Regions from separate parts of the Bradyrhizobium sp. NDS-1 genome, predicted to be linked through region 1. Evidence: predicted binding sites of a transcription regulator. Region 1 holds the regulator's gene; each other region holds the start of a gene.
What was found. The regulator LexA, encoded in region 1, represses DNA repair genes until DNA is damaged. The targets are predictions, from matches to a motif close to TGTTCNNNNTGTGTTCNG.

Region 1 (5,602 bases):
GTGGGGCGGCCGCGAGATCGCGATGCTGTTCCTGGCCTCCCTGATCGCGGGGCTTGCGACCACGCCCTATGCCGCCTTCCACTTCCATCGCGTCACGCCCTACGGCGTGCTCGCCAATCTCGGTGCGATGCCGGTGGTCTCCGCACTGGTGATGCCGGCAGGCCTGTTGGGATTGCTCGCGGCGCCCTTCGGGCTCGACGGCGCGTTCTGGTGGCTGATGGGGATTGGCATCGACTGGATGGTTGCGGTCTCGCGCTGGGTGGCGGCCTTGCCGGGCGCGGTCGGCCGCATTCCAGCCTTTGGCATCGCGCCACTGATTGCAGCAAGCCTCGGCATCATCGTGATGGGTCTGCTGCGGACGCCCCTGCGCTGGTGCGGTGCCGTGGTGCTGCTGGCCTCCATCGCCTGGGGCCTGTCGGTGCGGCAGCCCGATATCCTGATTGCAGGGGATGGCGCGAGCGTCGCGGTGCGCGGCGGGGACGGGCGGTTGCACCTGATCAGGACGGGCAAGGACAATTTCCTGCTGAAGGAGTGGCTGGCGGCCGACGCTGATCCGCGCGATGCCGGCAGCAGCGCGCTGGCCGAGGGCGTGTCGTGCGACGAGTCCGGCTGCGTGACGCCGCTCGCCGACGGGCGGCTGGTCGCGCTGGCCTCGCGCATCGACGCGCTGGCGGACGATTGCAGCCGGGCTGCACTGGTGGTGGCGTCGCGGCCCGCGCCGCCCGATTGCGCGGCAATGGTGGTCGATCGGCAGCGGCTCGCTCGCCAGGGTGCGCTGGCCCTGACGCAGCGTGGCGAGGGTTTTTCCGTGCAGGCGGTGAGGGCGAGAGGCACGAACCGCCCGTGGTTGCCCGCCGGTGCCGGCGAAGGTGATTTCGACGGCAGCCTTGCGCCGAAGGTGGCGCTCCGCAACCGGGACGCTACGCCGTCGGAGGCTGACTTGCAGGCCGACGATTGATTGCGATTTACAGATACCAGGCCAGCACGGCTTCCAGCCTTGCGTTGTCGATGACCGGCAGGGCCACCATCCGGCTCAGCCCGGCTACGCGGGCCTCGGAGCCGGCGATCGAGCTGTCATGGGTGAGATCGTCGTCGAGCGCCGGCATGCCGGTGGCCCATGCGCCGCCGATGCTGCCTTCGCCCCTGCCGATGGATCTACCCGCGTAGAGCGCGGCAAGGTCGGTCTGCGCGCTGCAATCGCCGGCGCGAAAGACCAGCACTGAGCGGGCCTCGTTCGGGACCCAGATCTCGAAGCGTCGCGCAATCGGGGTTGCCTGCGCGGAGAGCAATGTCAGAACCCACGTCTCGGTGCCGGTTCGGTAGGGCACGCCGACCCCCAAATTGATCCCGATCTTGGCCGCGTCCTCCCAGCGCAGGAAGCTCTTGGCGTCGTGCAGGTCCTTGATGATCAGCGGCAGACCCGCCTTCCAGGTGCGTCCGGGCAGGCCGAAGCCGCGCGGAAACCTGGTGTGGCGGGAGTTGAATTCGAACATGTCCGCCATGCCGTAATAGCCGTTGACGAGCGCCATCTCGTGGGAGCGATCGGGATCGTTGTGCCAGAGTTCGATCGCGCCGACATGCGCCTCGTCGTCCCCGCAGAACAGCACCATCACGGCTTGCAGGAATTCGCCCGCGAACACCGGCACCGCCACGCCGCAGGTGAGGCCGGCCGCGACGGCCTGCTCGGTCCGTTTGAAATAGGAGTTGGCGAAGGTCGTGAGGATGACGGGATGGCCAGAGGCCCAGGCCTTGCCGGGAAGTCCCTCGTCATATCCGAAGTGCAGGTCCTCGCTCACGGACTTGAACGCGGACAGCCCTTCGCCGTAGAGGCCGCCGCCGAATTCCAGACGCCTGCGCGTCCGGTCGGGCACCCAGAGTTCAACGACGCGAATGAAGGTCTTCATCGAGCGTGTCCGCCGCCTCAAACCACGACAGCATCGGTCATTTGGCTGCGGAGCGGACGTTCAAAATTCAGGCAGGACGGCTCAAACTTCGTGCGGCGCCGGGCGGGCCGATCGATGTTCGTGAAAACACGAACCATGCCATCTCGCCGGCGTCTGCCGGCGATGGCACTTCAATCCTGGCGGCATCCAGTTGTCAGTCGAGGTGGCGTCAGCCGATCGGCAGGCGCGTGACCGGCGACCGGCTGTCGTCGATGATCTGCGGCTTGTGCTCGCGCTCGCCGACGGGCTGGGTCACCGGCAATTGCAACACGGTGGCACGCTGGCCTTCGACGAGTTGTGTCACAAGCACGTATTTACCGTCAGGGAATTCGATCGCGTCGTGGTGGCGATCGGGAATGTGCGGATCGATCTTGCCGAACTTGCCGACGCGCGAATTGACGGTGCGCGTCCAGATCCAGCGATTGTCGTAGCGGACGTTGTCGGCGAAGGCGAGCTCCGTCCCGGGCAGCAGACAGACGGCCACGGTCGGATCGGCGGCAGAAGCAAAGCCACGCGTCGAGGTGCCGCGGAACGTTGTCGACACGATCGTCTCGCCGACTTCGGCGGGGCGCGATGCAACGGCATGCAGGCTGTAGTCACACATCGGGTGCTCCTCATTCGAAGATAGCAACCCGCGCCTCCCTCGGAGGCGCAAGCCTCTATCAGAGTGGAAGCACGCAACGCTCTGCTTGGTTGTAGGCAAATCTGCGGCTGGTCTGCGGGACGCGATCAAATTATCTTTTCGAATCCGACAGGAACAAAGCTCACATCAATGCATTCGGCGAGGACCAACGTCAGCGGCGCGCGGGCGCCGATGCGTCATGTCTGCTCGAGGACTCGAGACCGCGAAGCAATGGGGGCTTGTGGCGACACGCCGAGGCGTCGCCTCTGAAGAGGGGCCGGACAATCTGCGCAAGACCAGAAGATTGTCCAGCAGGAGCGGATCAGATCCGCTCCAGTCGGAATCATGGGTATCGAATGACCGCCGAGGGCTCTCAGTACTTCCGGTAAAGCCCGATCAGCTTGCCCTGAATCTTCACGCGGTTCGGCGGCAGGATGCGCACCTCATAAGCGGCATTGGCGGGCTCGAGTGCGATCGAGGCGCCGCGGCGGCGGAAGCGCTTGAGCGTGGCCTCCTCGTCGTCGATCAGCGCCACCACGATGTCGCCGGTATCGGCGCTCTCGTTGCGCTGGATCAGCGCCATGTCGCCGTCGAGGATGCCGGCCTCGACCATGGAATCGCCGCGCACTTCGAGCGCGTAGTGCTCGCCGGAGCCGAGCATGTCGGGCGGCACGCTGATGGTGTGGCTGCGGGTCTGCAACGCCTCGATCGGCGTGCCGGCCGCGATGCGGCCCATCACGGGCACTGCGACGGGCCGCTCGCCCTCGTCGACGGGCGGGCTGGAGCTCGCGCGCACCTTGCCGAGATTGCCCTCGATGACGCTCGGCGTGAAGCCGCGCCGGTTGCCGGCCGCAGCCTGAAGCTCCGGCAGCTTGATGACTTCGATGGCCCGAGCGCGGTTGGGCAGGCGGCGGATGAAGCCGCGCTCCTCGAGCGCGGTGATCAGGCGGTGGATGCCCGACTTCGAGCGCAGGTCGAGCGCATCCTTCATCTCGTCGAAGGACGGCGGCACGCCGCTTTCCTTCAAACGTTCACTGATGAACCGCAGAAGCTCGTATTGTTTGCGCGTTAACATCTCGACCTAAGTCCCCCGGTTGATGCCGTTCGATTCCGAGACGATGAATTCAGCGATAAGCCGCTACATGCTCGAAACAAATCATGAACGGACACTATATGTTCGATACATGTTCCGCAACTGCTTAATTTACCGTGAACAGGGGCGAGTTCGCGGAATGCGTGTGGCCGCGCAGTTCAGACGGGGAGGCGCAGCACCTCGCAAGGGCTGCCCGCCTCGGCCTTCGGCGCGAACGGCGGGCGCACGAGAAGTACCTGTGCTGCAGCAAGATTCGCAAGCAGAGAGGAGTCCTGATGGCTAACGGGAACGGCGACGAGCGCGCCGTCGTCGCGCAGCTCCAGGCGCGCGCGCAGATAATCCTCGCGCTGGTCGTTGGCGCCGAGATCGCGGCCCAGTACGGCCCGCTCGCGGCGATGATGAATCACCGAACGGCCCGACAGCGCGCGAATCAGCGGCACCATGAACAGGAAGGCGCACACATAGGAGGACACCGGATTGCCGGGCAGGCCGATCACGCGCATCGCGCCGAGCCGTCCGTGCATCATCGGCTTGCCGGGCCGAATCGCGATCTTCCAGAACGCCATTGAGATGCCTTCGTCCCGGAGCGCTTGCTGGACCAGATCGTGGTCGCCGACAGATGCGCCGCCCGTCGTGACCAGGATATCGGTTTCGGTCTCGCGGGCGCGGCGGATGCCGGCGGAGGTGGCTGCAAGCGTATCTGCGGCAACACCGAGGTCGATGGTCTCGGCGCCCTCGCTGCGGGCGAGCGCGTGCAGGGCGTAGCCATTGGAATAGACGATCTGGCCGTGCCCGGGCGTTGAGCCCGGCATCACCAGTTCGTCGCCGGTGGCGAGGATCGCGACCTTCGGACGGCGGCAGACGGCGAGGTGGGGGTAGTTCATGGCGGCGGCGAGCGCGAGATCGCGCTCCGTCAGCCGGGTTCCCTTGCGCAAGAGGACGTCGCCTTCACGGAAGTCGACGCCTACCGGGCGGATGTGCCGTCCGGCGATCGCGGCTTGCTTGATCGTGACGCAGCTGTCGTCCGCGACGGTGTCCTCCTGGATCACGACGGCGTCGGCGCCGTCGGGAATGACGCCGCCGGTGAAGATCCGTACGGCTTCGCCGGCGCCGACCGTTCTTGCGAAAGGACGGCCCGCCGCGACCTCGCCGATGACCGTCAGCCGGGAATCGATCGTTGCCGCATCGGCGGCGCGGACGGCATAGCCGTCCATCGCCGACATCGCCTGCGGCGGCTGCGTGCGCCGCGCCGCGACGTCGCGCGCGAGCACGCGATGGTAGGCATCGTCGAGCGGAGCCATCTGTTCAGCCAGCGGCTCCGCACCCGCCAGTACCGCGGCAAGCGCGTCAGAAACGGGCATCAAAGCCAAGGGCTAAACTCCTGCTGAGCACATCGATAAATGGCCGGCGAGAGTTCTATCCGAGTGCGGGCGCGAGGCAAAGCAGCACGCAGGGTGATTTAGCCTGCGTGGCCCCAGCGGAGGACGCAGCTCACGTCCGTCGCGGCATGATCCGGAAGGCGAGACAGACCGGGATGAGGATGGCCATGGCGAGCACGAGAAGGACGAGCACCACGGCCAGCATCGGTCAACTCCCGCTCGGTCGGTCCGAGCCGTCGTCCAGTGCGACGTCGGGAGCTTTGGGACCTTGATCCTTGTCCGGTAGCGGATCGGCCAAGGATTTCAGGTCGGCGGCCTTGCTGATCAGCTTGGCGGAAAGGTCAGAATCCGAGGTGGTTCTTGCGAATTCAAGCAGGAGAGAGGCTTGCTTGGTGAGATAGGTTTTGCCCAGCACGTCGATAAGTCCGATGTAGAAGTCCCAACGGACTCATGAGTCCTAAGGGCGGTATTCCGTTCCCGGAACTCTGTACAAAAATGCACAAAGGGAACTGGTTCCCCATTCTGTGCAAATTTTGCCTTCGGGAGGCCGGTTCCGCGGCGACGG
Region 2 (5,602 bases), 120 kb from region 1:
GCTCGGGGCGAAACCGAATTCGATGCCGGTGCCGACTGCGCCACCCCAGCGCGTCTCGCTCGCGCTGTCGAAGACGACGCCGCCCAGAAGACCATCGTATTTGGCATGGGTAACCGCGGCGCCGCCCTTCACGTACAAGAGCACGTTGTTCCAGGCATAGCCGACCTGGCCGGTGAAAAGGCCGATCGCATCGATTCGGGTCTGATTGACGATCGGCGCGAAGGCGAGGGGGGCGCTCGCGTTCGATCCCTTGAGATTGGCCCAGTCGCCTTGAGCTTCGAGGCCGAAGACCCAGTTGGTCGACTGCCAGCGATAGCCGACCTGACCACCGACGACGCCGCCCGTGGCGTTGTGACAGCCTTCGGAGACAACCGGAATTGCCGCGCCGAGGACAGCGTTGAGATCCCAGCAGTTGCGGCTCGAGGCGCCACCGCCGTTGACGCCGATGTAGAAACCGCTCCAGTTGTACATCGCGACCGGCGCGACCGGAGCCTTGGTGTAGGGGCGGGCCGCCAGATCGGCCGCTGAGGCCGGCGCCAACGCGCTGAGTGCGAACAAGCCGGCCGAAGCCAGCAAAAGCTTCTTTATATCGATTCCCCAGTTTCGTTTCGTTCTTGCCTTCCGGAAAGCGGAAGACAGCGGCCCCCTATGATCCGACCGATGCTATTGCTTACACCATTGAAGCCGAAGGTTGTGTCACCGGCGCGCCACATCTCGCCAAAAACGCCAGCACGAAGCGGGTTGCCGCGCACAAACAAAAAGGCCGGCACAAGGCCGGCCTTTCGTAACGCGAAGCGTTGGAGTGAAGCTTAGTACTTCGCAACCACCGGGGCGCCGAAGTGATAGTTCACGCCGACCTGCACGGTGTGGAAGTCGAGCGTGCCGGTGGGCAGGGTGCCCGAGAAGTAGGTCTCGCCGCCGAGGCTGCGGTAGAGGTACTCGCCCTTGACGGTCCAGTTCGGAGCGAAGTACGCCTCGACGCCTGCACCGACGGTCCAGCCGGAGTGGAACTTGCTGTCGGAGATGGTCACGCCGAGAGCGCTGGCGCTCAGCTTGTTGTCGATCCAGGCGTAACCACCCGTGCCGTAGAACAGGACGTTGTTGACGGCCCAGCCGATGCGGCCGCGAACGGTGCCCATCGCATCCGTCTTCGAGCTCAGAGTCGCCGTGGCAACACCGAAGCCGGGGACGAGGATCGGACCGGTGGCGGACGCGCTGACGTCAGCCCAGGCAGCATCAGCCTCGAGGCCGAACACGACGTTGCCGGTCTGCCAGTTGTAGCCGGCGGTGCCGCCGACGAAGCCACCCTTCATCTTCGGGTCGCCGGAGCTGTCTTCCCAGGCGCCGCCACCGACGATACCGAGGTAGAAGCCGGTCCAGTTGTAGACCGAAGCCAGCGGAGCGACCGGAGCCTTGGTGTAGGGGCGGGCTGCGAGATCAGCAGCCGAAGCGGGGGCCGCCAGAGCGAACAAACAGGCCGAAGCCAACAAAACCTTTTTCATTTTCAACTTAATCCCAGTCCCAGTTTCTATTGTTGCCTTCCGCGATCGAAAGGGCAGCGGACGTCGTGTCCAACTAACGCCGTACTTACACCAGCAAAGCCGCAAGTTGTGTCTCCAAAAAGCCACACGGCGCCCAAAACGTAAGCGTAGTTGACTCATTTGCTTTGCCGCCAAACGAAAAAGGCCGGCGCGAGGCCGGCCTTCGATTCAATGATTTCAGAGAGATATCAGTACCTGGTGGTGCCCATCCCGCCCCAATTGAAGTGATAGTTCACACCTGCCTTGACGGTGTGAACGGTATCGTTCCACTCGGAACGGTTGGCAGGCACGGCGGTGTACTGGATCGTGCTGCGGCCGAAGTCGATGTAGTTGTATTCGACCTTGGCCGACCAGTTCGGAGCGAACATGTATTCCGCGCCCGCGCCGACGGTCCAACCCCAGCGGGTGTTGTTCTGGATGAAGACGTTTCCGGGAACGCCATCATAGCGGTGCTGAATGTCGCCGACTGCAGCGCCGCCGCTGACGAACAAGAGAGCGGGGCCGGTCGAGTAGCCGAGACGGCCCTTGATGTCGCCGAAGCCGCGGATTCTCGTGAAATAGGTGTCGCCCAGGCCGGCATTGATCTCCGCAGAACGACCGTTGATGTCGGCCCAATGGTAGTCGCCTTCGATACCGAATACGACATTGTTGACTTGCCAGTTGTAGCCGAACACGCCACCGACGAACCCGCCGCTGGTATCGTAATCCTGCGATCCAGCGAAGCCCGGAGCGTTCGGAGCGCCGAAGAAGGTCTCGTCGCTGCGGCCCCAGCCGCCGCCGCCCTGCACACCGATGTAGAAGCCGGTCCAGGTATAGATCGGAGCGGGGGGTGCGACCGGCGCCTTTGTATAGGGACGGGCCCCGAGATCCGCAGCACCGGCCGGAGCCGAGAGGGCCAGCGCAACTGCGCCGGCGAAGCCAACGAGAATCTTCTTCATTGTAATCTCCCCAGTCGATCCGCCTCTCAGAGTTCCCCGAGGCGGACTATCAGGCGCGAGGCCCATTTGCATCAATTCGAGGCACAACGATAGCCCGATTAGGCGGCAGAGTCCGTGCCCGGCGCGCAACAGTTTGGAAGCAATAGGTCCGCGCTTAACTTAATGAATGTTAAGTGGTTTCGCCCATTCACGGGAACCGGATTTGGTTCCATTTCGTCCGCCATCGCAGCGCCATCTAAGCGCCATCCCGTCTCCACATTTTGGGGAGATTTATGCGAGAACAAATCTGGAACGAATTGCCCGTCGGTGCTATATGTGGGGATAACCTTGGGGTGACGGGCCGAGCGGCGCCTGCAAGCGTATAGGTTCGCCCCAACAGGGCGCAGAGGAACGCGGATGGCGCGCTCGGCCTTTTTCAAATTAGTGGCATTCGGAGTGGAGAGCGGCGATGGCGGGAAGCGTCAACAAGGTCATTCTGGTTGGAAATCTCGGCAAGGATCCTGAAATCCGCCGCACCCAGGACGGGCGGCCGATCGCGAATCTGAGCATCGCCACCTCGGAGACCTGGCGCGACAAGAATTCCGGCGAGCGCAAGGAGAAGACCGAGTGGCACCGCGTCGTGATCTTCAATGAAGGTCTCTGCAAGGTCGCCGAACAGTACCTGAAGAAGGGCGCCAAGGTTTACATCGAGGGCGCGCTCCAGACCCGCAAATGGACCGATCAGAGCGGCGTCGAGAAGTACTCGACGGAGGTGGTGCTGCAGGGCTTCAATTCGACGCTCACGATGCTCGACGGCCGCGGCGGCGGTGGAGGCGGCAGCTTCGGCGACGAGCCGGGCGGCGATTTCGGCTCCTCCGGCCCCGTCAGCAGCGCGCCGCGCCGTCCCGTTGCCGCCAGCGGCGGTGGCCGCAACAGCGACATGGACGACGACATCCCGTTCTGAGGACGATCGGGACAATGAGGGGGCGCTGGGCCGATAGAGCGGCACCTTCCACCTCGTGTCAGCAAACCCTGCTAATCGACAGGAAGGGCTCGGGATTTCCGGGCCCGTTTCATATTTGAGTCGAACTCGGACGGCGCCAGCGCAAAACAGGCTCGTCGACGTGCGGGCCGCGCGATCGCCGAGCTGCAGAGGCGATTTCGGAAGGCCTGTTCCAGGCCCCTCAGCGACTCCGCCCGTAGGGACGTAAGTGATTGGAAAAATGGGCGGAAAAAGCGCTTCCCTGGAGCCCGCAAGGGTGGTTATCAGGGGCTCGATGCGCTATATGATTCCCAGATAAAATCTCACCGGATTTCCCCTTGGCTGACGACGACGACAAGCCCGGCGACCAGCCGGCGCAACCCTCGGATATTCGCCCCGTCTCCATCTTCGAGGAGATGAAGAAGTCCTATCTCGACTACGCCATGAGCGTGATCGTGGCGCGGGCGCTGCCCGATGCGCGCGACGGTCTGAAGCCGGTGCACCGCCGCATCCTGTTCTCGATGAACGAGCAGGGGCACACGCCCGACAAGAAGTACGTCAAGTCCGCCCGCGTGGTCGGTGACGTCATCGGTAAGTATCATCCGCACGGCGACCAGTCGATCTACGACGCCATGGTCCGGATGGCGCAGGACTTCTCCATGCGCGTGCCGCTGATCGACGGCCAGGGCAATTTCGGCTCGGTCGACGGCGATCCCCCGGCCGCCTATCGTTACACCGAAGCCCGCCTGACCAAGGCGGCGCTGGCTCTGCTGGCCGACATCGACAAGGACACCGTCGACTTCCAGCCGAACTACGACAACAACGAGACCGAACCGTCGGTCTTGCCGGCCAAGTTCCCGAACCTTCTCGTCAACGGTGCGGGCGGTATCGCGGTCGGCATGGCGACCAACATCCCGCCGCACAATCTCGGCGAGGTCATCGACGCCTGTGTCGCGTTGATCGACAATCCCGCGCTCACCATCGACGAGCTCATCAACATCGTGCCGGGACCGGATTTCCCGACCGGCGGCGTCATCCTCGGACGGCAGGGCATCCGCTCAGCCTATCACCTCGGCCGCGGCTCGATCATGATGCGCGGCAAGGTCGCGATCGAGACCTTCCGCAAGGAGCGCGAGGCGATCATCATCACCGAGATTCCCTACCAGGTGAACAAGGCGACGATGGTCGAGCGCATCGCCGAGCTGGTCAAGGAAAAGAAGATCGAGGGCATCGGCGACCTGCGCGATGAATCGGACCGCGAAGGCTACCGCGTCGTCATCGAGTTGAAGCGCGATGCCGTGCCGGACGTGGTGCTGAACCAGCTGTACAGATTCACGCCGCTGCAAACCAGCTTCGGCGTCAACATGGTGGCGCTCGACAGCGGCCGTCCGCGGATCATGCATCTGAAGGACCTACTGACGATCTTCGTCGACTTCCGCGAGCGGGTCGTCACGCGGCGCACCAAATATCTCCTGGCCAAGGCGCGCGATCGCGCGCATATCCTCGTTGGCCTCGCGATCGCGGTCGCCAATATCGACGAAATGATCCGCGTGATCCGGACGTCGCCCGACCCGACCACCGCCCGCGACACCCTGATGTCGCGCGACTGGCCCGCACGGGACGTCGAGGACATGCTGACGCTGATCGACGATCCGCGCCATCGCATCAGCGCCGACGGCACGATCCGGCTGTCGATGGAGCAGGCGAGGGCCATCCTCGACCTGCGTCTGCAACGCCTCACCGCGCTCGGCCGCGACGAGATCCGCGACGAGCTCGACAAGCTCGCCGGCGAGATCGCCGATTATCTCGACATCCTGCGCTCGCGCGACCGCGTGCTGGGCATCATCAAGACCGAGCTCGCCGAGGTGAAGGCCGAGTTCGCCACGCCGCGGCGCACCGTCATCATCGAGCAGGAAGGCGAGGTCGAGGACGAGGACCTGATCCAGCGCGAGGACATGGTCGTCACCGTGTCCCATGCCGGCTACGTCAAGCGCGTGCCGCTGTCGGCCTACCGGGCGCAGCGCCGCGGCGGCAAGGGCCGTGCCGGCATGCAGACCCGCGACGAGGATTTCGTCTCGCGCCTGTTCGTGGCTTCCACGCACACGCCGGTGTTGTTCTTCTCCTCGCGTGGCCAGGTCTACAAGGAAAAGGTCTGGCGCCTG
Region 3 (5,602 bases), 3.7 Mb from region 1:
CAGCGCGACGCCGCCATTGCTTGTGAACTTGATGGCGTTGCCGGCGAGATTGAGCAGCACCTGGCGCAACCGCGCCGCGTCGCCGACCACCTCGAGCGGCAGGCGCTCGTCGATATAGGATGCGATCTCGAGGTCCTTGGCCTGTGCACGCGGCGCCAGCAGCTCGGTGATTTCCTCGATCAGCGTGGACAGGGCGAAGGGACGCAGCTGGAGATCGAGCTTGCCCGCCTCGATCTTGGAATAGTCGAGCAGCTCCTCGATCAGCGCCATCAGGGCTTCGCCCGACGTCTTCACCGCTCGCGCGTAGGTCGTCTGCTCCGGCGTCAGCGTGGTGTCGAGCAACAGGCCGCCCATGCCGATGATGCCGTTCAGCGGCGTGCGGATCTCGTGCGAGGCCATCGCCAGAAAGCGCGATTTGGCGCGGTTGGCGGCGTCGGCCTGGTCGCGCGCGTCGGACAGCGCACGTTCGGTCTCGGTGCGGTCGGTGACGTCGCGTCCCACGCTCTGCAATTCGGCGGGTTGCCCGGCATCGTGACGGACGTAGCCCTCGCGCCACGCAATCCAGCGCGCGCCGAGCGGGGTCGCGATCTTCTGGTCGTGGACGCGCGTGCCGTTGCTCTCGCGCGCGCTGTCGCCCTGCTCCAGAATATCGAAGTCGAAACGCGTACCCACCAGCGCGCTGCGCGCCTGACCGGCGAGTGTGCAATAGGCCTCGTTGGCAAAGGTGATGCGGCCGCTCGTGTCGCGCAGCACGATGAGGTCGCCCTGCTGCTCGAACAGGCTGCGGGCGCGTTCTTCGGCCTCCTTCAGCTCCCAATTGCGGTCGATGAGCGCCTCGTTGTGGGCCGCGAGCGTCCGCAGCCGCTTATTGACGAAGCGCAGGCGCATGCTCAGCGTCGCAAGGCCGAGGCAGGCGAGCGCGAACAGGAAGCTCGCGCCGATCGCGAAGGCGTGGGGATCGTAGCCGGAATTGTCGGACCGGCTGCCGGTCACGAAACCATAGGCGCCGCCGAAGGTCGCCGAGAAGATCATGAAGGAACGGATCGCAAAGGCAATTCGGGGGTGCCGTCGCCTGAAGCGGCGCATGCGCACCTTGATCCGGAACGTCCGACCCATCGTCACCCCGACTCTTGTCCGAGACCCACCACTGCCGCGTGCGACGATGGCCCGCCGACCTTGCGAACAGTTTGAAGCTCCGGTGCCGCCTCCAAACAGGGTTGACGACGTGTTAACGGCTCAGAGCGAGGCGGCCTGGAGATGGCGGTGGCTGCCGCGGGCGCCGACGATCAGCGCCGCCGCCTCGCGTTGCGAGAACGATTTCGAGCGCACATAGATGCGGTAATCCGCCGGCCCCTCGGTGGAGAGATAGATCACCTGGCCGCCGTCGACGGGCTCGGCGGCGATCGACACAAGCCGCCTCGAGGGATTGGCCTGGCAGGAGTCCGGCTCGGAGCCGGAGCCGCCGTCCACCACGGTGAAGTCCGCCGCGTCAGCATCATCGGTGATCTGAACCCGCACGGTGGCGCGCTCCGGATCCTCGGTGAAGGCGACATGCACACCGGCCGTCCAGAACAGCGAGGTCAGCTCGACCGAGGTGTCGCCGAGCGCGATGCAGGGATGTGAGACCGATCCGATCTCGCCGCGACCGAATGCGACAGCCGCCAGGAGGGGAACAACCGAGGCCAGGATCTTGAAACGCAACATGACGCTCTACTCGCAAAGGCCGCTCGGGAACTCATCGGGCCTTATGGTTTGCAGAGCGTAAAGGAAACTCGTTACCGCCAGGTTGATGCGTGGCGTGATCAAGCCAGCTGCCGCACATCCTCCGCGAGTGCGCGATAGGACAGCGCTTCGGCCAGATGCAGCCGGCCGATCCTGTCGGCGGAATCGAGATCGGCCAGCGTGCGGGCCACCCGCAGCACGCGGTGATAGCCGCGCGCCGACAGCCGCATCGTCTCGGCGGCGTCGCGCAGCAATTTGGCGCCTTGCGCATCCGGCTTGGCGATTTCTTCCAACACGGAGGCCGGCGCCTCGGCATTGGTGCGGACATTGGGCAGACCGGCATCGGCATAGCGCGCGAGCTGGATGTCGCGCGCCGCCGCGACGCGCGCGGCGACCTCGGCCGATCCCTCCGCCGGCGGCGGCAGGATCAAATCGGCCGCGGTCACGGCCGGCACTTCGATGCGCAGATCGATACGGTCCATCAGCGGCCCCGAGATGCGTGCCTGGTAATCGCCCGTGCAGCGGTCGATGCGACCGCGCTTGCAGGCATAGCCGGGCTCGAACGCGTTGCCGCAGCGGCACGGATTCATCGCCGCCACCAGCATGAAGCGGGCAGGGTAGGTGACGCGGTGATTGGCGCGCGATACGGCGACCTCGCCGTTCTCCAGCGGTTGCCGCAGCGAATCCAGCACGCGCGGATCGAACTCGGGCAATTCGTCGAGGAACAGCACGCCCTGATGCGCGAGTGATATCTCGCCGGGCTTGGCGCGCATGCCGCCGCCGGTGAGAGCGGCCATGCTCGCGGAATGATGCGGCGAGCGGAACGGCCGCCGTGCCGTCAGCGCGCCGCCTTCGATCTCGCCGGCGACGGACGCGATCATCGAGACCTCGAGCAGCTCGCCGGGCGAGAGCGGCGGCAGGATCGAGGGCAGGCGTGCCGCCAGCATCGATTTGCCGGCGCCCGGTGCGCCGATCATGAGCAAATGATGCCCGCCGGCGGCTGCGATCTCCAGCGCCCGCTTGGCGCTTTCCTGACCCTTGATGTCGCGGAGGTCGAGCGTCGAGGCGGCGGCCTCGTGCACCTTCGGCGAAGGGCGCGACAGCACCTGGGTGCCCTTGAAATGGTTGGCGATCTGGATCAGCGAGCTTGCGGCGATGATCTGGATGTCCGGGCTGGCCCACGCCGCCTCGGAGCCGCAGGACGCCGGGCAGATCAGCCCTTCCTCGCGCATATTGGCGCCGATGGCGGCGGGAAGGACGCCGGCCACGGGCGCGATCGAGCCGTCGAGGCCGAGCTCGCCGAGCACCGTGAAGCCGCTCAGCGCATCCGGCGGGATCGCGCCGATCGCCGCCATCAGGCCGAGCGCGATCGGCAAATCGTAATGGCTGCCCTCCTTGGGCAGGTCGGCCGGCGCCAGATTGACGATGATCCGCCGCGCCGGCAGCGCGAGGCCAGAGGCGATCAGCGCCGAACGCACCCGCTCGCGCGCCTCCGACACCGCCTTGTCCGGCAGGCCGACGATGGCGAACGCCGGCAGGCCCGGCGCGACCTGCACCTGCACGTCGACCGCGCGGGCCTCGATTCCCTCAAAGGCGACGGTGGAAACCCGCTGAACCATGCTCAAACCAGCCTGCCCCTCTCGCACAATCAGGGGTAGCAGAGCCCGGCCCTTTCCGCAAGAACAATACGGGAACGATCTTGGGAGGGCGAGCAAACCTTTAATCAGGGGTAAACACCAATCCGACAGTACGCCTCGAATGCCGGCTTCTGTCCTCAGCACATTCCAACGAATGTCCGCTACTCCTAGGGCTGCGGGATGGGCCGTGGTCAACGGGTGAACAATTCAAATGCTTGCAAATCGCCGGAGAAGCGAACGTCGGATGTGCAGCCGGCTCGCCAAGATCCATTTTGGCGCGGGGTCGCTGCCGCGGGACTGCACGATCACGGATATCTCGGATGGCGGCGTGAAAGTGGTGGCGGAATTCTTGGAAGTGCCGCCGCAATTCACCATCATCTTCGCGCCCGATTATTCCCGCCAATGCCGCCTGCGCTGGCGCATCGGCTGCGAGTTCGGCGCCGAATTCACCGATTAGGCCGTCCGGGTCGCGCTCCTTAACGGGACTTTAGCGTTAATCGGTAAGCATCTCTGATCAGTTGCCGAGTGATCAGAGTATGCCCAAGCGTTCGTCCCTCGCCTTTGCTGCGGCGAGATTGCTGCTTCCCGCACTCCTGGTGCTCACCCTCGGCGGTTGCCAGACCGCCGGCATCGAGGACGTGACCGGCGCGCTCGGCGCCAGGTCGGAAACGGCTGACAAGGCCGACCCCACGCCGGACATGGACGCTTTGCGTGCGCGCTATCGCGCCAAGCCTGGTGATCCCGACATTGCGCTCGCCTACGGCAAGGCGCTGCGCGAGAGCGGCCAGCGCGCACAGGCGGTTGCGGTGTTGGAGCAGGCCGTGCTCGGTCATTCCAGCAACAAGGCGCTGCTCGCGGGCTATGGCCGCGCGCTCGCCGACAACGGTAATTTCCAGCAGGCCTTCGACGTCCTCGGCCGCGCGCATTCGCCTGAGGATCCCGATTGGCGCATCCTGTCGGCGCAGGGCGCGGCGCTCGATCAACTCGGCCGCAACGAGGAAGCGCAGCAATATTACGCCGCGGCGTTGAAGATCGTGCCGAACGAGCCGACCGTGCTGTCCAATCTTGGCCTGTCCTATATGCTGCAAAACAATCTGTCGAAGGCCGAACAGGTGCTCGGCCGCGCTCATCAGCGCAATCAGAACGATGCGCGGGTCCGCGCCAATCTGGCGCTCGTGCTGGGATTGCAAGGCCGCGAGGCCGAGGCCGAAATCCTCGTGAAGGCCGACCTGCCGCCCGATCAGGCCGCGGCAAAGGTCACTGCGCTGCGGCAGCTGCTGGCAAAGAAACAGCAGCAACGGGCGGACAAATAGCCCGCCCTCCTATTCTGCTTCGCGCGAAAAGGCCTCTCGCCTCACGACGCCTTGCGATGAGGGGCTGATCCGCGCCCCGGCTTGCCCTTCAGCTTCTTCAGCAGCGGCTCGAGCAACGAGCGCCTCGGCTTCTTCACCTCGCCGCGGCCAGCGAGGCGGTTCGCCATGTTCTGGAACAGCTCGGTGGTGCGGTGGTTCTTGGAGACCTCCGCGATCATCTGGCCGTTATTGGCCGCGGTCGAGAACAGTTTCGAATCGAACGGGATCACCGCGAGCGGCTGGCTCTCCATGGTCTTGGCGAAGGCCTTGACCTCGATCTCCGCGCGCTTGTGCATGCCGACCTGGTTGAGGCAGTACAGCGGCGGCCGGTCGTTCGGTCGTGCCGCCTTCAGCACGGTCAGCATGTTCTTGGTGTTGCGCAAATTGGCGAGATCGGGCTCGGCGACGATCACGATGTCGTCGGCATTCACCAGCGCGCGCCGCGTCCACCCGGACCATTGGTGTGGAACGTCGAGCACGATGCAGGGCGTGGTCATGCGCAGCGTGTCGAAGATGGCGTCGAAGGCCTCGGCACCGAAATCGTAGACGCGGTCGAGCGTGGCAGGCGCCGCGAGAAGGCCGAGGCGCTCGGTGCATTTGGAAAGCAGGCGCTCCATCAGCGCCGTGTCCGGCCGGTCCTGCGACAGCACTGCGTTGGCGATGCCCTGCACCGGGTCCTGATTGTAGTCGAGGCCCGCGGTGCCGAAGGCGAGGTCGAGGTCGATGACGACCGAATCGAGCGCGAGGTCGCGGGCGATGGTCCAGGCCACGTTATGCGCGACGGTGGAGGCGCCGACGCCGCCCTTGGCGCCGACCACCGCGATGACGCGGCCGGTGATGATGGCCTCGGAGGCCGAGAACAGGCTGCAGATCGAGCGGACGACGTCGAGG
Region 4 (5,602 bases), 2.9 Mb from region 1:
CGGCGAGTTCCACGCCGAGGCCGCCGATGCGGTCGGCGAGCTGATCAATCAGCCGTTCGGCCAGCGTGCGGTTGGAGCCGGTGTCCATGACGGCAAGTTGTGCGACGGACATGTTCGATGAGTCCTCCAGTCAGAGCCGTAAGCCGGCTCGCGGCGGCATTCCCATTCCAATCTCGATCTTAAGGGATGATTCGCGCCCGGCGTCTTGCCTGAGCGTGCACTACAGTTTGTAGGCCGTCCTGAATCCACCCCAGTGACGGCCCTGCACGCGGATCGCGACGTCGATCTCCCGCATCATGACGGTATTCCCGTTGCCCATGTCGCGCGCATAGCTCTGGACCAGATACGATCGCAGGTTGCGTGCGGCGGCCAACCCCGCCGGATCGTTGAATATCCGCCGGTTGCGGCTGTTGGCCGTGTTCCAGGCGACGTCGCCCGGCCGCTGCGGATGCGAATAGATCTTGTTGTGCACCGGCAGGAAGCCGTTGCGATCGACCATGGCGCAGAACGCCATGCGCGGGTCCTTCGCCAGGAATGCTTCCTGGAACGGCGGCAGGGCGCGGTCGGCCCAGTCGAGATATTTCGTACGGTATTGCTGGGGGTCGGTTCCGGCGATTTCGACATAGTCGGTATCGAAGAGGTCGTCGATCTTGACCTCGCCGCGCGCAACCGCCTGTTCGAATATCTTCGTCAGCGCATTGCCCGCCTCCATGGCGCGGGTGACGAACTCGGTGTTCTCCTCGTGGATCGACCAGAGCCTGTCCTCGATCCTTTCGCGGAGCTCGGCATCGGGGCTGGCGAATTGCGCGCGGGCACCGGCCTTGGATTGCTCGATCACGCGCAGACGGCAGGCGCCGACGTTTTCGAGCGTGCCTTCGATCATCGCTTGCGGTGTGAGCCGACCTGCATCCGCGCCGCCGATCAACACGCCGTCCATCGAGATTTCATAGACCGGCATCACGCCGCGCGCGCTCTCGAACTTGAGGTGGCAGGGCAGCCGTTCCGTCTTGCGGCGATCGTCGTGCTCGCTCTGGCGGAGCAGCACGGCGCAGCGCGATTTCAGCTTTTGAGCAAAAGTCGTGACGGCCTTGCCGGCGCTGGCGACGTTTTCGCCGTGGCTCTCGGCCGCCTTGGTCGCGGCGTCGATTTCGGCCGCGCTCTCGCCGACCGCGACGATGAACTCCGAGGCGCTGGCGGCATTGCCGGAGACTTCGCTGGTGGTGGCGTTCTGCTCGGCGACCGCGCCGTTGACGGTTTCGAACACGGGGCGGATCGCCTCGATCGCCTGCGAAATGCGGTGCACGGCATCTGCGGAGCCGGCGGCGTCGCGCTGGAGCGCGTCGATCTTCTTCGTGATCTCTTCCGTGGCGCCTTGCGTCTGCACCGCGAGGGCCTTGACCTCGGTCGCGACGACCGCAAAGCCCTTGCCGGCGGCACCCGCACGCGCGGCCTCGATGGTCGAGTTCAGCGCGAGCAGCGTCGTCTGCCGCGCGATCTGGGCGATCAGATTGACGACGTTGCCGATGGCGGCAGAGGATTCGCGCAAGCGGTCGACATTGGCACGGGCTTCCTGCGCCGCGGCACTGGCCTCGTCGGCAAGCTTGCCGGCTTCGCGGACCTGGGCCCCGATGCCGAGGGCGGACTGGGTGAATTTGTCGGCGGCATGGGCGAAGGTGGAGGCGTTCGATTGCGCGGCATTGGTGCGGCCGGTCAGGGCGTCGGTGCGGTCGCGAATGGCGGCAAGCGTCGTCGCGGTCGCCTCGGCGCCGCCGGCCACCGAATTGGCGGCGCGCTCGAGCTGGCGGATCATGGCGCCGAGCTCGAGTTCCAGCAGTTCGAGGATTTCCCGGGCCGAATCAGTTTGGGCCGCGGCCACGAGATCGGAATGGGCCGCCGGCTGCGCAGCCTGCGGGGCTGGTGCAGGCGCAGCCGCCTCCGGCAGACGCTTCCGAAATAGTCCGAACGCCATCACGTCTCTCTTGTCGTGGAACGGGTGGACGCTATTTTCGCAGTCCGGAATGAAATCAGGGTTAACGATGCCCGACCTCTAGGCACGAACCATTACGGCGGCTACCTCTACAGTGCTACCTTAGGGCACCAGAGCCCTTTGATTCCGGTGGGCCGGCGGCCTATAAGGCCGCGCTTCCCACCCCATCGGCGAACACCTCCAAAGACCATTCAAGAGACCACGCATGGCCGGACATTCCCAATTCAAGAACATCATGCACCGCAAGGGGCGGCAGGATGCGCAGAAGTCGAAGCTGTTCGGCAAGCTGGCGCGGGAAATCACGGTCGCCGCCAAGCTGGGCACGCCCGACCCCAACATGAACCCCCGCCTGCGAGCCGCCATCATCGCGGCGCGCCAAGAGAACATGCCGAAGGACAATATCGAGCGCGCCGTCAAGAAGGCGCTCGGCAATGAGGGCGAGAACTATGACGAGATCCGCTACGAAGGCTATGGCCCCGGTGGTGTCGCCGTCATCGTCGAGGCGCTGACCGACAACCGCAACCGCGCCGCCTCCGACATCCGCTCCTTCTTCACCAAATCGGGCGGCAATCTCGGCGAAACCGGCTCGGTCTCCTTCATGTTCGACCGTACCGGCATCATCGAATACGACCGCAGCGTCGCCTCCGATGACGCCGTGCTGGATGCCGCAATCGAGGCCGGCGCCGACGACGTGGTCTCCGGCGAGGGCGGCCACGAGATCTACGCCTCGACCGAAGGCTACCGCGACGTCGCCAAGGCGCTGGAAGCCAAGTTCGGCGAGCCGCGCAAGGCCGCTTTGATCTGGAAGCCGCAGAACACGGTCGCGGTCGACGACGAGACCGGCGAGAAGCTGCTCAAGCTGATGGATTTGCTCAACGAGCACGACGACGTCCAGCAGGTCTACGCCAATTTCGAGGTGTCGGACGCGCTGATGGCGAAGATGGGCGGCTGATGCCGCTCTCGTGTCCCGGACGCGCTGCAGCGTGAACGCGGCCGCGCAGAGCCGGGACCCCCCACTCCCCTGTTACTTCCGTTCTGTTTCTGTTTCCCCCGCGACGGCCAGCCGCTATCACTGGCCCATGACTGCGCTCCCGATTCGTGGCCCCGTTCGCATCATCGGCATTGACCCCGGCCTGCGCCGCACCGGCTGGGGCGTGATCGAGACCGAGGGCAACCGCCTGATCTACATCGCCTGCGGTTCGGTGGAGCCGCCGGACGATCTGCCGCTGGCGAGCCGGCTGCTCGCGATCCATGAAGGGCTCGCGGCCGTGCTCGCGAATCATCAGCCGATGGAAGCCGCGGTCGAGCAGACTTTCGTCAATAAGGATGGCGTTGCGACGCTGAAGCTCGGCCAGGCCCGCGGCGTCGCCATGCTGGCGCCCGCGATGTTCGGCATCCCGGTCGCCGAATACGCGCCGAACCAGGTCAAGAAAACCGTGGTCGGCGCCGGTCACGCCGACAAGCAACAGATCGCGATGATGCTGAAGATCCTGCTGCCCAAGGCCGAGCCGCCGTCCGCGGATGCCGCCGACGCACTCGCCATCGCCATCACCCACGCCCATCACCGCCAGAGCACCGCGCTCAGGCTGAAGGTGGTGGGGATATGATCGGCAAGCTCAAGGGCCTGATCGATTCCTACGGCGAGGATTTCGTCATCCTCGACGTCGGCGGCGTCGGCTATCAGGTGCATTGCTCCTCGCGCACCTTGCAGCATCTGCCCTCGCCGGGCGAAGCCGCCGTGCTGTCGATCGAGACCTATGTCCGCGAGGACCAGATCAAGCTGTTCGGCTTTCGCACCGATCAGGAGCGCGAATGGTTTCGCCTGCTTCAGACCGTGCAGGGCGTCGGCGCCAAGGTCGCGCTCGCGGTGCTCGGCACGCTGGCGCCGTCCGATCTCGCCAATGCCATTGCGTTGCGTGACAAGGCGGCGGTGGCGCGGACGCCCGGCGTCGGCCCCAAGGTCGCCGAGCGCATCGTCACCGAGTTGAAGGACAAGGCGCCGGCCTTCGCCAATGTCGATCCGGCCGTGGTGCATCTCGCCGGCGCCGTCGATGACCAGCGCGCGCCGCGCCCCGTGGCGGATGCGATCTCTGCATTGGTCAATCTCGGCTATGGCCAGCCGCAGGCGGCTGCGGCGATTGCGTCTGCGTCGCGTAGTGCCGGTGAGAATGCCGAAACGGCACAGCTCATTCGTCTCGGCCTGAAGGAGCTCGCGAAGTGAGCGATCCCAAGGCCAACCGCATGGTCTCGCCCGAACGCCGCAGCGACGATGTCGGCGATACCGCGCTGCGTCCGCAATCGCTGTCCGATTTCGTCGGCCAGCAGCAGGCGCGCAAGAACCTCTCGATCTTCATCGAGGCGGCGCGCAAGCGCGGCGAGGCGCTGGATCACGTGCTGTTCGTCGGTCCCCCCGGCCTCGGCAAGACCACGCTGGCGCAGATCGTGGCCAAGGAGCTCGGCGTCGGTTTCCGCGCCACGTCAGGGCCTGTCATCGCCAAGGCCGGCGATCTTGCTGCGCTGCTGACCAATCTCGAAGAGCGCGACGTGCTCTTCATCGACGAGATCCATCGCCTCAGCCCGGCGGTCGAAGAGGTGCTCTATCCCGCGATGGAGGATTTTCAGCTCGACCTCATCATCGGCGAAGGTCCGGCCGCGCGCTCGGTGAAGATCGAGCTGTCGAAATTCACCCTCGTCGGCGCCACCACGCGCGCTGGCCTGCTCACCAATCCCTTGCGCGATCGCTTCGGCATTCCGGTGCGGCTGAATTTCTACACGATCGAGGAATTGGAGAGCATCGTCAGTCGCGGCGCGCGCGTGCTCAATGTCGGCATGAGCGCCGATGGCGCCAACGAGATCGCGCGCCGTGCCCGCGGCACGCCGCGCATTGCCGGCCGCCTGCTCCGCCGCGTGCGCGATTTCGCCTCGGCGGCCGATGCCGACAAGATCGACCGCAAGATCGCCGACCACGCGCTGAGCGCGCTCGAGGTCGACGCCGCAGGGCTCGACGCCATGGACCGGCGCTATCTCACGACCATCGCGATGAACTATGGCGGCGGCCCGGTCGGCGTCGAGACCATGGCCGCAGCACTGTCCGAGCCGCGCGATGCGATCGAGGACATCATCGAGCCCTATTTGATCCAGTGCGGCTACCTCCAGCGCACCCCGCGCGGCCGCCTGCTCACCTCGCACGCCTTCCGCCATCTCGGCATTGCCGAGCCCTCGCGCGATGCGGCGGCGCAGTTCGGCCTGTTCGGCACGGACCCGGCCGAGGACGACTGACTGCCGCAACCGGTGAACCCGCCGGGTCAATCCCATCACTAATCCGAACACGCGGCGATCTGAATTGCCGCTGACGCACACGGATTGGAGTGGGAAGAATGCGGACGACGGACGATACCGCTTTGCTCGAGGTCATCGTGGCCGCGCCACAGCTGCGCACGCCCGATGACACCGAGGCGTTCCTCGATCCGATGCCGGTCAGTGAGCTGGCGTCCATGTGGTGCGCGCTTCAGCGCGTCAGCCGGCGCGATCAGGCCGGCAGCGTCTGGGCCCTGAAACTGTATTTCGACCATCTGCCGCACCGCCGGCCGCAGGCAGCGCTCGATCTCGTGCTGG

Region 2: RX330_RS19040 (single-stranded DNA-binding protein) is a predicted target of LexA. The motif match lies at 2,756-2,773, and genes of this name have one in related genera.
Region 3: RX330_RS00875 (YifB family Mg chelatase-like AAA ATPase) is a predicted target of LexA. The motif match lies at 3,401-3,418, and genes of this name have one in related genera.
Region 4: ruvC (crossover junction endodeoxyribonuclease RuvC) is a predicted target of LexA. The motif match lies at 3,019-3,036, and genes of this name have one in related genera.

The regions. Positions count from the first base shown of each region.
Region 1 is NZ_CP136628.1:3,917,617-3,923,218, forward strand. Features, by position in the region: gene RX330_RS18475 (ComEC/Rec2 family competence protein) at 1-958, shown strand, start outside; gene RX330_RS18480 (GAF domain-containing protein) at 966-1,904, opposite strand; gene RX330_RS18485 (hypothetical protein) at 2,113-2,547, opposite strand; gene lexA (transcriptional repressor LexA) at 2,939-3,640, opposite strand; gene glp (gephyrin-like molybdotransferase Glp) at 3,817-5,028, opposite strand; gene RX330_RS18500 (hypothetical protein) at 5,246-5,452, opposite strand.
Region 2 is NZ_CP136628.1:4,033,007-4,038,608, forward strand. Features, by position in the region: gene RX330_RS19025 (outer membrane protein) at 1-588, opposite strand, end outside; gene RX330_RS19030 (outer membrane protein) at 810-1,502, opposite strand; gene RX330_RS19035 (outer membrane protein) at 1,730-2,479, opposite strand; gene RX330_RS19040 (single-stranded DNA-binding protein) at 2,928-3,422, shown strand; gene gyrA (DNA gyrase subunit A) at 3,779-5,602, shown strand, end outside.
Region 3 is NZ_CP136628.1:183,673-189,274, reverse strand. Features, by position in the region: gene RX330_RS00885 (ATP-binding protein) at 1-1,116, opposite strand, end outside; gene RX330_RS00880 (hypothetical protein) at 1,237-1,704, opposite strand; gene RX330_RS00875 (YifB family Mg chelatase-like AAA ATPase) at 1,803-3,341, opposite strand; gene RX330_RS00870 (PilZ domain-containing protein) at 3,571-3,816, shown strand; gene RX330_RS00865 (tetratricopeptide repeat protein) at 3,896-4,672, shown strand; gene RX330_RS00860 (CpaE family protein) at 4,714-5,602, opposite strand, start outside.
Region 4 is NZ_CP136628.1:6,819,856-6,825,457, reverse strand. Features, by position in the region: gene RX330_RS31855 (methyl-accepting chemotaxis protein) at 1-112, opposite strand, end outside; gene RX330_RS31850 (methyl-accepting chemotaxis protein) at 221-1,969, opposite strand; gene RX330_RS31845 (YebC/PmpR family DNA-binding transcriptional regulator) at 2,193-2,939, shown strand; gene ruvC (crossover junction endodeoxyribonuclease RuvC) at 3,067-3,594, shown strand; gene ruvA (Holliday junction branch migration protein RuvA) at 3,591-4,208, shown strand; gene ruvB (Holliday junction branch migration DNA helicase RuvB) at 4,229-5,266, shown strand; gene RX330_RS31825 (DUF6869 domain-containing protein) at 5,365-5,602, shown strand, end outside.